One region of the Pseudomonas sp. NPDC089396 genome, then DNA from elsewhere that is predicted to be linked to it. Evidence: riboswitches for the same ligand, from Rfam matches in the RefSeq annotation. Region 1 holds a riboswitch; the other holds the start of a gene.
The links. A riboswitch is a leader RNA that binds a small molecule or an ion and turns the genes downstream of it on or off. The one in region 1 is predicted to bind thiamine pyrophosphate.

Region 1 (7,707 bases):
AGCATCGTTGACGAACAGGGTTTCCCCCGGTGCGCAAGGGAATGCCGCGCGAGGGTCCTGGGCGCGGGTGTTGATGGTGTCGTAGCCGGCCAGCTGCACCGGCCAACGGTAGTCGTAGTACTGGCCGGGGAAGAAGTAGGCGTTGGCGAAGCCATCGCTTTCGGCCGGGGAGTGGCCGTTGTGTTCATGGGTCGAGATGGTGTGCAGACCGAAACCTGCGTTCGCTGCAGGGTCGATCGGCAGCGCGTTGTAATGGCGCATGAGGATCGGCTGGCCATAGCGCACCATCAGCAGTTTCGGCGGGAAGGTGCCGTCGAAGGTCCACAGCGACTTGTGGTTCTGCAACGGGAAGTTCGGGTGAAAGCGCGTGTCGATGCCTTTGGTGGTACCGATGGTGGTCGGGATATCCGAGGTCTGGTAATACAGCCCGCCAGGCCCGAACTCGCCGACCGCGTAGTTGTGCAACTGCTTGCGGTCACGCAGCCCCTGGTTGATGCGCGCGCCGGCCTGTGCAGTCTTGAACGCCGCCTGGGGGTAGAACTCGTTCCAGCGCTGGTGCGACCAGCCTTTTCCTGGTGGGCGGCCTTCGGCTGGTGAGCCTACCGAGTTGCGGTTGAGGAACAGCTCGATCTGCGCTTTCCAGGGGTTGCGGTCGAGCACGTTGGAGTATTGGGTCGGGAACGGGTACAGGCCCGGTTGCTTGAGGAAGGCTTCCAGGGCATTGCCGTTGGGGCTGCTGCGGGCCACCACGTCCGGATCCTGCGCGGGAGCAGCGCCCAAGGTGGGAACTGGGAAGGTCAAGTTCGGCGGTGGCAGGCTGGGGTCGAGTTTTTCCGGGCCGAATTCTTCGAACAACAACAGTTGCTGGGTGAACGGCTGCGCGCCGAACAACGGGCTTGGCATGCCATTGGTGGGGTAGTTGCGCGATGTCTGCTGCAACGGTTGCAGCACGTTGTCGACACGGTTGGTCGAGCGGTCACCGAACACGCCGTCCTTGAGTTCCAGCGAGCCCTCGTTGGCTTCCGGCAGGTTGAACAGGTTGAGCAGCTCCGGGTTGGGGTCCGCCGGTTGGTCGTCGTAGTGCGAAGGGTCCGTCGGCGGCGGCTGGCTTACGTCATCGAGCGAAGAGGCCCTTGCGCAAATCAGGCCGAGGCTGACCATCAACGCGGCCACCGCGGTTAGTTTGAAGGCGTGGCGTGTGGGGTGGATGATGGCAGGTGTTTTCATTGCCTATGCCTCGCTCGATGCTAGAAATGGCCTTGAGCCATCAATGGCGTTTTGCCCGTTTCCACGGCTTGAGCAATGGTTGTGCCAACCGACAGTGTTGTAATGGTTTGACATACAAAGCCTAGGAAAATGTAAAGCGCGCAAAACACTTGAGCGGCAAGCGTTGGGGATTGGAGCCCGGAACTGGGGCTGTTCGGGCCCAGTTTCGGTGGGTTCGACCGGGGCAAATTCGTCCCTGCGCCTTGGCATCCTCCCCATGCTCCTGTATACCTCCAGCCACCAAGGGGAGTCCGGCAACGGGCTGAGAAACCGCTGGCTCCTGCAGCGCGGTGACCCTTCGAACCTGATCCGGATCATGCCGGCGAAGGGATGGGGCTACCGACCTGCCTTCCTGCCGGCCTTACTGCGAGGCCGCTTCATGCCCAGCGCCAACGGCCTCGCTGTCACCCTATGGAGGACAGCACCTTGACCGAACGTTTCAGCGAAACCCTGCGTCGCCAGAACCAACCGACCTGGTCGGCCGCCATCGGCCACCGCTTCGTCCGTGAACTCTGCGATGGCAGCGTGGCGGACCCGATCATGGTGCGCTACCTGGTACAGGACCATCGTTTCATCGACAGCTTCGTGACCTTGCTCGGCGCGGCCATCGCCACTGCCGACACCTTCGACGCGCGCCTGCGCCTGGGCCGGTTCGCCGGCATGATCTGCAGCGACGAGAACACCTACTTCCTGCGTGCCTTCGAGGCCCTGGACGTGAGCCCGGCGCAACGTACCGAACCCGCAGACACCGTGCCCACCGCCGGCTTCAAGGCGATCATGCGCGAGGCTGCGGCCACCCGCTCCTATGCCGCAGCCCTGGCGGTGCTCAACGTGGCCGAAGGGCTCTACCTCGACTGGGCGACCAAAGCACCCCAGCCGCTGCCGGGCAATTTCGTCCATGCCGAATGGATCACCCTGCACGACAACCCGGCCTTCGCCGACTTCGTCGCCTTCCTGCAAGCCGAACTGGACCGGGTCGGGCCACAGCAGGCTGCACTGAGCAGCGACTTCTACTCGCGCAGCGTGGCACTGGAACTGGCGTTCTTCGACGCCATCTATGAGGAGCAGGCATGAACATGGATATCTTCGCGCGACTGAAATCGGCTGCCGCGCCGCAGTGGGCCAGCTACGTCGACCATGACTTCGTCCGGCAGATGGGCGAGGGCACCTTGCCGGAGGCTGCGTTCCGTCAGTACCTGGTGCAGGACTACCTGTTCCTCATCCAGTTCGCCCGGGCCTGGGCGCTGGCGGCCTACAAGAGCCGCCTGCCCGCCGATATCCGTGCCGCCCAGGCCGGTCTGGCAGCCATCCTCGACGAAACCGAACTGCACCTGCGCCTGTGCGCCCGCTGGGGGCTGTCGCAGGCCGATATCGAGGCGGCGCCCGAGCATCAGGCCACGGTGGCCTATACCCGTTATGTGCTCGACTGCGGCGCGGCGGGCGATCTGCTTGAGCTGCATGCGGCACTGGCACCCTGCGTGATCGGCTACGCCGAGATCGGCCGCACCCTGGCCGAGCGTATCGGTGACCTGAGCAACCATCCGTACCGTGAATGGATTGGCGAATATGCCGGCGAGGCCTATCAGGGCGTGGCGGCGGCTGCGCGCAAGCACCTCGATGAGTTGGCGGCGCGGAGCATGACCGAGCAGCGGTTCGTTGAACTGGCCGCTATCTTCGGCCAGGCATCGCGATTGGAAGCGGACTTCTGGCAGATGGGGCTGGATGCGTTGCGGGTCTGATCCTCACGGGTAAGGGCGCTACAGGACGGCAATTTCCTACAGCCGAATGAGGCTGATTGGATTTGCCGGCCTGCAGTGCAGCGGCAGACTCTCCGGGATTCTCTTCCAGACCCCGGAGCCCTTCATGAAAGCCCGAACTTTGTTGCTGGCACTGACCTTGGCCTGCGTGCCCATGGCCCAGGCCACTGTAGCGCCCTTGAACCTGAACGAACAGGCGATGGTGCGTTTCATCGAGCAACACCACGACAGCCAGGTGGCGTTGCTGGAGCAACTGGTGAACATCAACAGCGGCACCGGCAATCGTCGCGGTGTCGAGCAGGTCGGCGAAATCCTTCGGCCGCAGTTCGAACGGCTAGGCTTCCAGACCCGCTGGGTCGATCTCCCCGCACCCATGACCCACGCCGGTAGCCTGGTCGCCACCTTGGGCAGTGGCAAACGGCGCATCTTGCTGATCGCGCACCTGGACACGGTGTTCGCACCCGAGAGCCCTTTTCAGACATTCCAGCGTTCCGCCGATCAGCGCACGGCAACCGGCCCTGGTGTGATCGACAACAAGGGTGGGCTGGTCACCTTGCTGTACGCGCTCAAGGCCCTCGATCAGGCTGGCCGGTTGAGCGAAGCCTCGATCACCGTGGTGCTGGTCGGCGATGAAGAACAGGCTGCCCAGCCCAGTTCGATTTCGCGGCAGGCCCTGCGCGACGCCGCCCGGCAGAGCGAAATCGCCTTGGGCCTGGAATTTGCGTCGACTGCCCAGGGCCTGGTGACCGGGCGCAGGGGCATCAGTGCCTGGCAGTTGAGCAGCCATGGGCAGGCTCGGCATTCATCGTTGGTGTTCGGGGCGCAGGTTGGTTTTGGCGCGATCTATGAGACGGCCCGAGTGCTTGAAGCGATGCGCATCGCCTTTTCCCAACAGCCTGGCCTTACCGTCAACCCAGGCATCCTCGCAGGCGGGCGCACCGCCAATCTGGACATAGGGCAAAACACTGCCAATGCCGAGGGGCTGAAGAACATCATCGCAGGCCAAACCCAGGTCCATGGTGACCTGCGCTTCTTGTCACAAACCCAGCAGCGCGAGGCTGAGCAGACGCTGCGCAAGATCGCTGCGGCGTCCCTGCCCGGCACTTCCAGCACACTGCGATTCAACGACATCATGCCGGCCATGCCCGAGACGCCGGGCAATCGTCAATTGCTCGCGCAGTTCAGTGAAATCAACCAGGCGCTGGGGGGAGGGCCGCTGCAGGCGGTGCCCGCTGCCGAACGTGGCGGGGCCGACATTTCTTATGTCGCCAGCCTGGTCGATGCCGGGCTCGATGGGCTAGGGCCCTGGGGTACGGGGGCGCACAGCGACCAGGAAACCCTGGAGCTTGCAGCGCTCCCCGTGGTGACTCAGCGTCTGGCCATTTTCATCAGCCGCCTCCAGGAGGGTTGAGGTGCAGCGTTCAGTGGCAGATCACTGGACTTCGTGTGGCTCGGGGATGGTGTAGGCGCCGCTGAGCACCGTAGCGCCGGGGCGGTAGATGCGCATGCCGAGGTACCAGTTGTCTCCTGGCGTCGGCAACCAGTTCGCCACCTCGCCACACTGGGCCTTCGGCCCGAAGCGCAGGGTGACGGTGCCGTCCGGGTTGAACTTCAACGTTCGGTCATTGAGGTTGGAGTGCTCGCTCTTCAGGTATTTGTCGGCGCCGTACAGGGTGAAGGAGAAAAACCCGCCCTCAAGAAACTCAGGTTTCGCATAGGTGGCTTCATAACACTTGCTGCCGCTCAGGCCGTAGTCGCGGTAGATGTACATGGCGTCCCTGGCCGGCAGCAGCCCCAGGGCGACCGAAGCGCTGCGCCTGAGCATTTCCGGCTTGACGACGCCGCGCGGGCCTGCGGCTTCGTTGAAGTTGGTCAGTTTCGCCGCCTCCTTCTGGTACTGGCTACGCAGTGTCTTGAGGCTGGCCTGGTCCCAGGCCACGATGGGGTAGTCCTTGGGTACCGTGCCTTCGGGCCAGCTCACCTTGATCGCATCTTGCAGGGCCCGGACCTTGTCGATGTCCTGCGGGTTGTTGGGGTCGACCTGGGTGCGTATGACGGCGGCGACGAATGCAGTTTGCGATTCGATCTTGAAGGTGCCAGGCGCGTAGAACACCTGGTCGGTGTAGTCGTCGTTCTGCAGGATCATGGCCGACTGGTAACGATTGTCTGCAGACTTGGGCAACGTGATCGTGGTGCCTGGCGGCGCGTAGAACACACCGAACGAATACACCGTGTCGCGGTTCATGGTGACCGCGAGTTGCTTCTCCAGCGGCATCAGTGCCCGATCATGGCGAAACGTGTTGCTGCCCACGTCCCTGACGACTTTGGCAAAGGCTTCATCCACTTCGGCGCGGGCGTAATTGTCCGGCGTTACCAGGTCGGCGGCGTGCGCGAGGCCGGCATTCAACAACACAGCACAGAGCAATGCGCTTTTCATGGCTTGACGACCTCGACTTGCGGGAACTTGTAACCGCCGCCTTGCACGGCCTTGCTTGGGCCATACATCCTCAGCACGATGTAGACGTCCTTCTGCGGGATCGGCAGGTAGTTGGGATTGCTGGCATCGCCGTTGGCGGCGAGCTCAAGGGTGTAGTTGCCATCGGCATCGGGCTTGAGCGTGCGGTCGCCGCGGCTGTGGCGGTTGAGGGCGTTGTGGGCCATGAAGCGGTTGTCCGTGCCGTAGACGGTGAACGACCAGAACTGGCTGACGTCCGGGGCCTTGAAGTGCAAACGGTAGGTCTTGCCGTTCGCGCCATTGATCGGCTCGCCATCGCTGCCCTTGACCGCCTGCAGGTAGACGGTCTCATCGGGCGGCAGCCCCCACTGACCGATGTAGGTGCCCTCGGCGAACAGGTCTCGCGGCCCGTCAGCCAGTTGCTTGCGCGTGCCCAGCAGCTTGCCGGCATCGGTCATTTTCGGTGCCAGGTCCTGGATGTGTTTTATCCCCAGTGCTTCACCTCGCCTGGCCGCGGCCAGTTGCTCCTCGGTGAAATCGGTCTTGCACGGCTCGACGCCAACCGCCTTGTACTGCTCCAGCCATTTGCGGTCGGCTTGCCCCATGCTGCCGTCACACAGCAGGAAGTTCACCCGTTGCAGCCAGTTGCTCGTGGCCGGGTCGAGGTAAACGCGCTGCTTGGGTTTCGGGCCCGAAACGCCCAGGTAAGCCGAAAGGGTGCGCACGTTCCAGTCGTCCATGTAGCCGAGCGCGACCTTCTCGTCTGCGGGACCTGTGGCCATGATCCGGCCCATCAGCTTGACCAGGTTGGAGTCGACGCGGATCACCTCGGTGACGCTGCCCGGTACTTCGCCCTTCCAGTCCTGCGCCGCGAACATGAAGTGGCCGCCCTGGTTGCCACGGGTACGCGAGCCGATCATGGACGTGGTGTAGTGGCCCATGTCCATGGTGTGCAGGATCCAGTAACGGCCCTTGTCCATGTCCGGCACGCTGACGATCACCGGCTCCGCGGCGACGTCCAGCCAACCCATCAGGTGCAGGGTGTCGTTGTTGATGGTGGGGTGGTCGGTGTAGGTGTCGTCGGCCAGGTGGCGGATGTTCTGGAAGCGGTTGAGCGGGGTGTCGGTCTTGACCGCCGTCTCATGGAAGAACGTGTAGGCCTCATCCATGGAGTAGCCGTAGAGGTAGGCATCCTCGGCCAGTTTGTCGGGTATCTGGGCGAAGGCCGGCAGGGCCAGCGAGAACACGGAGGCGGCAAGCACTGAACGTTTCACGGGCGTTCCTTTTTGTTGGTTTCTTTTTTGGTAACACCGGGATTGACCAGCTGTAAACAGCCAGGTAGAGCCGCTGCGGCTGAATTTTAAGCTGGCATGAAAGGACAAGTTCGCGGCGGCAAATGACAAGAAACCAACCCTGGCCGGGGTGACCATGGAGGGCCCGTTGGCGGGGCTGGCAGGCCTGTTCGGGCGGTTGGCGGCAAATGCCAACTGAGTGACGGCAAATGGCAATTCTCTGCGCCGACACGCCAGCAAGATGGCCACAGAGCGCATGTCGCGCTCCGGCCAGACGCCGCCTGAGGAGAATAACAATGCCAATGCCTACGCCCGTGTTCGATCACAAGGAACTGCTTACCCTCAATACCCATGAGCTGCCGGTCTACGAGAACGCCCTCGCGCCTTACTTCCCGGGTGTCGACGTGCAACCGCTGTACCTGGACCCGAACCTTGGGGTGTGGACCTTGCGCGTGATCTTCCAGCCCGGGGTGCGTCTGCCTTGCCACTACCACACTGGCCCCGTGCACCTGTTCACCCTGACAGGCCGCTGGAACTACGTCGAATACCCGGACCAGCCGCAGACCGCCGGCTGCTACCTGTATGAGCCGGGTGGCTCGATCCATACCTTCAGCGTGCCGGCCGACAACACCGAACCCACCGAAACCCTGATGGTGGTGCATGGCGCGAACATCAACTTCGACCAGGACGGCAACTTCGTCAACGTCATGGACGCCAGCGACATCATGCAGATCATCGAGCGCCTGGTCAGGGAGCGCGGCCTGCAGCCGGCACGCTACATCCGCCCCGGCCACGCCGGCTACACCGCAGGCTGAGCCGCCTTCACGACGATTGCTGGAGCACGCTCGATGATCAATCCTGCAATGCCGACCGGGGCACAAGGGCAAAGCCCTGAAGTACCGCGCTCGGTCTTCATTACCGGGGCCAGTGGCTTCAT
Region 2 (7,707 bases), on a different contig from region 1:
ATGTCAAAGCCCACGGCCAGCGACATCGAACCGTCACCACTGCGCGTCCACAGCTCGGCCAGGTCGGCCTTGGCGAACAGGTTCCAGGTCAGCCACAGGCAAGCCCCCATCAGTACCCAGATGCCCCATTTGCGCAAGATCTTGCGCACGAAGGCCAGCGGCCCGCTGACCGCTAGCAGGGTCGCCAGGCCGCCGAAGCAGAGGGTCCAGAGCATCGGGCTGTTCCACAGACTGTCTTCGCCGAAGGTACGTGCGCCGAGCAGGCTGGCCGCATCACGCATGACGATGATCTCGAACGCGCCCCAGCCCACCAGTTGCAGGAGGTTGAGCAGCGCCGGCAAGCGTGCGCCGTGGCGGCCCAGGCTCAGGCGCAGGGTGGCCATGGCCGACAGGCCGGTGTCGCTGCCGATGACGCCTGCTGCGCCCAGCAGCAGCACACCCACGCCGGTGCCGAGGGCGATGGCCAGAACGGCGCCTGCCAGGCCAAGGCCGGGGGCAAGCATGGCGCCCACCTGCAGGACCATCAGGCCGATGCCGAGGGAGAACCACAGCGAGAACAGGTCACGGCCGCCAAACGGGCGCTGGCTGGAGGGGACCGGGTAGTCGGGGGAGAAATGGCTGGGGATGGTCATGCTGATTCGTGCTCGCCAGAAAAAAGGGTGGGTCCAATCGCCGGCAAGCCGGCTCCCACAAGGATCGCGCAATCGCAGTACCTGTGGGAGCCGGCTTGCCGGCGATGCGGTGCGCATCGCGCACCGCCCGATTATTGTTTTTACACCTTGTGGTACAGCTGGCTGCCTTCCTGGCGGAACCGCTCGGCCTGCTCGCGCATGCCATCCTCGACCGCGACATCCACCGCCTCGATGCGTTGGTTGGCGGCGTATTCACGGACTTCCTGGGTGATCTTCATCGAGCAGAACTTCGGCCCGCACATCGAGCAGAAGTGCGCGACCTTGGCCGACTCCTTCGGCAGCGTCTCGTCGTGGTAGGCCCGCGCGGTGTCCGGGTCCAGGCCCAGGTTGAACTGGTCTTCCCAGCGGAATTCGAAACGTGCCTTGGACAGCGCGTTGTCACGAATCTGCGCGCCCGGGTGGCCTTTCGCAAGGTCGGCAGCATGCGCGGCGATCTTGTAGGTGATGATACCGGTCTTGACGTCGTCCTTGTTCGGCAGGCCCAGGTGCTCTTTCGGCGTGACGTAGCACAGCATCGCGCAACCGAACCAGCCAATCATCGCCGCACCGATACCCGAAGTGATGTGGTCATAGCCCGGTGCGATGTCGGTGGTCAGCGGGCCGAGGGTGTAGAACGGCGCCTCGTCACAGCACTCCAGCTGCTTGTCCATGTTCTCTTTGATCAGCTGCATCGGCACATGGCCGGGGCCTTCGATCATGCACTGCACGTCGTGCTTCCAGGCGATCCTGGTCAGCTCGCCGAGAGTTTCCAGTTCACCGAACTGGGCCGCGTCGTTGGCGTCGGCGATCGAGCCCGGGCGCAGGCCGTCACCCAGCGAGAAGCTGACATCGTAGGCCTTCATGATTTCGCAGATCTCATCGAAATGCGTGTACAGGAAGTTCTCCTGGTGATGCGCCAGGCACCACTTGGCCATGATCGAACCGCCGCGGCTGACGATGCCGGTAACCCGCTTGGCGGTCATCGGCACGTAGCGCAGCAGCACGCCAGCGTGGATGGTGAAGTAGTCCACGCCCTGCTCGGCCTGTTCGATCAGGGTGTCGCGGAACAGCTCCCAGGTCAGGTCCTCGGCGACGCCACCGACCTTTTCCAGGGCCTGGTAGATCGGCACGGTGCCGATCGGTACCGGCGAGTTGCGGATGATCCACTCGCGGGTTTCATGGATGTGCTTGCCGGTGGACAGGTCCATGACCGTGTCCGAACCCCAGCGGATACCCCAGGTCAGCTTGGCCACTTCTTCCTCGATCGAGGAACCCAGGGCGCTGTTGCCGATGTTGCCGTTGATCTTCACCAGGAAGTTGCGGCCGATGATCATCGGTTCCAGTTCCGGGTGGTTGATGTTGGCCGGGATGATCGCGCGGCCGCGGGCGATCTCTTCGCGCACGAACTCGGCAGTGATCTCTTTCGGGATGCTCGCGCCGAAGCTGTGGCCGGCGTGCTGTTGGCTGAGCAGGCCGGCGGCGCGGGCCTCCTGCAGCTTCATGTTTTCGCGGATGGCGACGTATTCCATCTCGGCGGTGATGATGCCCTGGCGCGCATAGTGCATCTGCGTGACGTTGGCCCCGGCCTTGGCCCGGCGCGGGTTGTTCACGTGGGCGAAGCGCAGCTTGGCCAGTTCCGCGTCGTTCAGGCGCTGCTGGCCGAAGTTGGAGCTCAGGCCGGCCAGGCGCTCGGTGTCGCCGCGGGCGTCAATCCAGGCCGAACGCACATCGGCCAGGCCTTTGCGCACGTCGATGATGACCTCAGGATCGGTGTACGGGCCGGAGGTGTCATAGACCAGCACCGGCGCGTTGCTTTCGCCACCGAAGTCGGTGGGGGTGTCGTGCAGGCTGATTTCGCGCATGGGCACGCGGATGTCAGGGCGCGAGCCTTCGACATAAACTTTGCGCGAGCGCGGGAACGGTTGCACGGACTGCTGGTCGACTTGTGCCGACTCGCTGAGGTTGATCGATTTTTCTTGTTTGCTCATCACAGGCTCTCCAGACGTCTTCCTTGCGGGCGAATGTCGGGGAGAACCTGAAAGGCATGAACGCACCCCTTGACGGGTGTGCAGTGCCGGATGTGGGGTGCCTTGAGCTGCATGCAGCTGCGACATTCCCGGATCTGGCACAAGAGGCTCCCCGGGAAGGCGAGCAATCTTGTTCCCTACGCAGGCGCTAACCTGATCAGGTTCAACGGGATCCGGAACTCTCCGATCTCAGCCTTTGACTCAAGGCACCCCGACAAGAACATGCGCAGTCTAGACTGGAGTGGTCCGCAAAGCCAAGCGGGTAAAACAAGGCGATGATGAAAGGCAAACTCGGCGATTGTTGCCAGGGGCCCACGGCACTACACTGGCCCGTCGTTCGATACTCAACAGTTCAGAAATTACAATCTCGTACAAGGATTGCCTCTATGCTGCGCAAACTCTCACTGGCGATTGCCGTGTCTTGTGCGTCCAACGGTGTGGTCTGGGCAGCGCAAGTGCCCCCGACGGTAAAGACCGATCTGGTCAGCGTCTACCAGGAAGCGGTAGACAACAACGCCGATCTTGCTGCCGCACGTGCCGATTACGGTGCCCGCCGCGAAGTGGTGCCCCAGGCCCGCGCCGGCCTGCTGCCGAACCTGTCGGCCGGTGCCGAGATGCAGAACACGCGCACCAAGTTCGACGAGCCGTCGGCCACCACCAACCGCAGTGGCAATTCGTGGAATGCAACCCTCTCGCAGCCGATCTTCCGCGCCGACCGCTGGTTCCAGCTGCAGGCAGCCGAGGCCGTCAACGAACAGGCCGCGCTGGAACTGTCGGCCACCGAGCAGAACCTGATCCTGCAGACCGCACAGAACTACTTCGCCGTGTTGCGCGCCCAGGACAACCTGGCCGCGACCAAGGCCGAGGAAGCCGCGTTCAAGCGCCAGCTGGACCAGTCCAATGAACGTTTCGACGTCGGCCTTTCCGACAAGACCGACGTGCTGCAGTCCCAGGCCAGCTACGACACCGCCCGGGCCAACCGGATCATTGCCGAGCGCCAGGTGCAGGACGCCTTCGAGGCCCTGGTGACCCTGACCAACCGCGAGTACAGCGCGATCCAGGGCGTGGTCCACACCTTGCCGATCCAGGTTCCGATTCCCAATGACGCCAAGGCCTGGGTAGAAACGGCTGGACGCCAGAACCTCAACCTGCTGGCCACCAACCACGCGGTCGACGCCGCTGAAGAAACCTTGCGCCAGCGCAAGGCCGGCCATGCACCGACCCTGGATGCGGTGGCGCGCTACGACAAGGGCGACAACGACAATCTCGGATTCTCCAACCCCTCGCCCTTCCCCGGCCAGCGCTACAGCGGTGATGTGGAACAGACCACCATTGGGCTGCAGCTGAACATTCCGATCTACAGCGGCGGGCTGACCAGCTCGCAGGTGCGCGAGGCGTACCAACGCCTGAGCCAGAGTGAGCAGCAGCGCGAGAGCCTGCGCCGCCAGGTGGTGGAAAACACCCGCAACCTGCACCGTGCGGTGAACACCGATGTCGAACAAGTTCAGGCGCGCAAACAGTCGATCATTTCCAACCAGAGTGCGCTGGAAGCCACCGAGATCGGCTACCAGGTCGGTACCCGCAACATCGTCGACGTGCTCGATGCACAGCGCCAGCTGTATACGTCGGTGCGTGACTACAACAACAGCCGCTATGACTACATTCTCGACAACCTGAGCCTGAAGCAGGCGGCCGGGACCTTGAGCCCGCAGGACCTGATCGACCTGAAGCGCTATCTGAAGGCGGACTACAACCCGGACAAGGATTTCCTGCCGCCGGACCTGGCCGCCGCTGCCGCTAAGAACTTCGAACGCAAGCCTTGATTCAGGAGCACGGTCGTTGTTGTAGGAGCGGCCTTGTGTCGCGAAAGGGCCGCAAAGCGGCCCCCAGATATCAGCAGCGATGCACAAATTGCCGGGGCCGCTTCGCGGCCCTTTCGCGACACAAGGCCGCTCCTACAGGGATCGCATCGCTTAGCGAATGAGTGCCCCCAGCCCATCGAGCAACCGCTGCAAGGCCCCCTGATTGGCCCGCATCACCGCCCTGCCCGCCTCGCCCATGCGCTGCGCATCCTGGGGCAACTCCACCAGTCGACGCACCGCCTCGGCCAGCCCCTCGGCATCGTCGATCTGCTGCAACGCGCCCGCCTCACGCAGCATTGCCGTGATCTCGAGGAAGTTGAACACGTGCGGCCCCATGACCACCGGTAACGCCAAGGCCGCCGGTTCCAGCGGGTTGTGGCCACCGGTGGCGACCAGGCTACCGCCGACGAAGGCGATGTCGGCCAGCGCATAGAGGAACAGCAACTCACCCATGGTGTCGCCGAGCAACACGCGGGTCTGGCCATCGACCGCCGTGCCGGCCGAGCGACGCACCGTGGCGAACTGCTCGCTGCACAAGGCATGCACCGCATCGAACCGTTCGGGATGGCGCGGCACCAGAATCAACAGCGCATCGCCATGCACCTGCAGCAACTGCCGATGGGCCTGCAGGATCAACGCATCTTCCCCTTCGTGGGTGCTGGCCGCGATCCATACCGGGCGCTGATCGGCTCCCCATTGCTGGCGCAAGGCCTTGGCACGCGGCAGCAACTGCTCGTCGATCTTCAGGTCGAACTTGATCGAACCGGTCACCTGCACACACGCGGGCCGCGCGCCCAGGTCGCGGAAACGCTGCGCCTCGGTTTCGGTCTGCACCGCAATCAGGCTCATCTCGGCCAGCATTGGCCGGGTCAGCTTGGCAAAGCGCGCATAACCACGCGCCGAGCGCTCGGACAACCGCGCATTGGCCAGGGCCACGGGAATACCCCGCTTGGCACACTGGTGGATGTGGTTGGGCCACAGCTCGGTTTCCATGATCACGCCCAGGCACGGGCGCACATGATCGAGAAAGCGCCCCGCCGCCCACGGCAAGTCGTAGGGCAGGTAGCAATGCTGGATGCGAGGTTCATCGGCGAACATTGCACGAATGCGCTCGGAGCCGGTCGGGGTCATGCAGGTGAGGGTGATCGGCAACTGCGGGTAAGCCTTGAGCAGCGCGCGCACCATCGGCGCGGCGGCGATGCTTTCACCGACCGACACCGCATGCACCCAGATGCCGCCCTGACGCATGGCCGGCAGGTTGCGGGCAAAGCGTTCGCCAATGCGCTGACCATAGGCCGGCGCCTTGCGGGCACGCAGGTACAGGCGCAGCGCGACCAGCGGCAGGCCCAGGTGAAACAGCAGGGTATAGAGGGTTCTGTTCATGGCGGCGAAGTTTAACCGATCGCGCGCAGGTGCACCGCAAAGCGCTCGGCCAACCATTGTGCGGCCGGCCCCAGCGGCTCATCCCGGCGCCAGGCGAGCTCCACCACCAAGGCCGGGGGCCGCCACTCGCTGTCCAGCTCGACCATCTGCGCCTGGTAGGTCGGGTACTGCACCACATGTCGCGGCAACCAGGCCCAGCCCAGGCCACGCATCAGCAGCTCGGCCATGGCGTAGAAGCTGTCGGCACGCCAGACCTGCGGGCTGATCGCCTCGCCGCCGGGGTAGCCGCTTTGCTGGGGGGTGATGAGCAATTGGCGGTGAAGCGCCAGTTGCTGGCGGGTGACCCGCGCTTCACGCGCCAGCGGGTGATCGACCGCGCACACCGTGACCATCTCCACACTGCCCAGGGCACGCCGCTCCAGCGATGCGGGAATGCTTTCGTGATGAAAGAACAACCCCAGGTCAGCGCGCCGCTCCGCCAGCTTGCGCGCCACATCGCCCTGGGCACCACTGGCCAGTTGCACCTCCAGAAAGGGGTAGCGGCTGGCCAGTTCGTCGAGGCTGTCGATGACGGGCTGATAGGGCATGGCCTCGTCCTGGGCAACCCGCAACATGGCTTCCTGACCCCGCATCAGCGCCAACGCTCGACCATCCAGGCGTTCGCACTGACGCAACAGCTCGCGGGCATCCTCCAGCAAGGCCGTGCCATTTTCGGTCAGCCTGGGCTGCCGACCGCTGCTGCGTTCGAACAGGGTGACGCCAAGGTCTGCTTCCAGCAAAGCAATCGCGTTACTGATCGCCGATTGCGCCCGACGCTGCTCACGGGCAACCGCCGAGAACGAGCGCAATTCGGCGACCCGCGCGAACAGGCGCAGTTGTTCGAGATCCCAACGCTCTGCCATCAACCTATCTCCCATGCTGATAGGTAATGACTTTACCCCATCCGAGGGACGTCTAGAATGCTCGACCAGTAACCGGAGAACCCCCCATGAACGCCTATACCTACCTCGCCATCGCCATCTGCGCCGAAGTCATCGCCACCGCTTCCATGAAAGCGGTCAAGGGACTAAGCACGCCGCTGCCGTTGCTGCTGATGGTCGTTGGCTACGGGATCGCGTTCTGGATGCTGACCCTGGTGGTGCGCAGCATTCCGGTGGGCATCGCCTATGCGATCTGGTCGGGGTTGGGGATAGTACTGATCAGCGTGGCGGCCCTGGTGATCTATGGGCAGAAGCTGGATGTGCCGGCGATGCTGGGCATGGCGATGATCGTGGGCGGCGTGGTGGTGATTCAGCTGTTCTCGAAAACTGCCGGGCATTGATGTTTGCCTGAGAGGGCCTATCGCCGGCAAGCCGGCTCCCACAGGGGCTCAGCGCTGTACCGGTGGGAGCCGGCTTGCCGGCGATAGGGCCGTCGCAGATATAGCCTGTATACTTGCCTGCTGTCCCAGTCTTCGAGGTACCGCCATGCCATCCGCCATTTCCACTGACGTGTTGATCGTCGGCGCCGGGGTCGCAGGCCTCTGGCTCAATGCCCGGCTGCGTCGCCTGGGATACTCCACCGTGCTGGTGGAACGCGCCAGCCTCGGCGGCGAGCAGACCATCAAGTCCCAGGGCATCATCCACGGTGGTACCAAGTACGCCTTGCACGGCGCCCTGACCGGCGCGTCAGAGGCCATCGCCGACATGCCGCGCCGCTGGCGCGAAGCCATTGGCGGCAGCGGCGAGCTGGACCTCAGTCGCACCCGCCTGCTTTCCGACGCCC

Region 2: another riboswitch for thiamine pyrophosphate. It lies ahead of thiC (phosphomethylpyrimidine synthase ThiC); the one in region 1 lies ahead of ACIPZB_RS07515 (TenA family protein).

What each region holds. Positions count from the first base shown of each region.
Region 1 covers NZ_JBIVIC010000003.1:321,931-329,637, reverse strand. Annotated here, with positions in the region: gene ACIPZB_RS07520 (Ig-like domain-containing protein) at 1-1,227, opposite strand, end outside; TPP riboswitch at 1,500-1,614, shown strand; gene ACIPZB_RS07515 (TenA family protein) at 1,693-2,340, shown strand; gene tenA (thiaminase II) at 2,337-3,005, shown strand; gene ACIPZB_RS07505 (M20 family metallopeptidase) at 3,130-4,434, shown strand; gene ACIPZB_RS07500 (DUF1214 domain-containing protein) at 4,456-5,460, opposite strand; gene ACIPZB_RS07495 (DUF1254 domain-containing protein) at 5,457-6,752, opposite strand; gene ACIPZB_RS07490 (2,4'-dihydroxyacetophenone dioxygenase family protein) at 7,067-7,585, shown strand; gene ACIPZB_RS07485 (NAD-dependent epimerase/dehydratase family protein) at 7,619-7,707, shown strand, end outside.
Region 2 covers NZ_JBIVIC010000005.1:297,806-305,512, reverse strand. Annotated here, with positions in the region: gene cytX (putative hydroxymethylpyrimidine transporter CytX) at 1-632, opposite strand, end outside; gene thiC (phosphomethylpyrimidine synthase ThiC) at 773-2,659, opposite strand; TPP riboswitch at 2,816-2,922, opposite strand; gene ACIPZB_RS11655 (TolC family outer membrane protein) at 3,085-4,521, shown strand; gene waaA (lipid IV(A) 3-deoxy-D-manno-octulosonic acid transferase) at 4,672-5,943, opposite strand; gene ACIPZB_RS11645 (LysR family transcriptional regulator) at 5,955-6,845, opposite strand; gene ACIPZB_RS11640 (multidrug efflux SMR transporter) at 6,932-7,264, shown strand; gene ACIPZB_RS11635 (NAD(P)/FAD-dependent oxidoreductase) at 7,410-7,707, shown strand, end outside.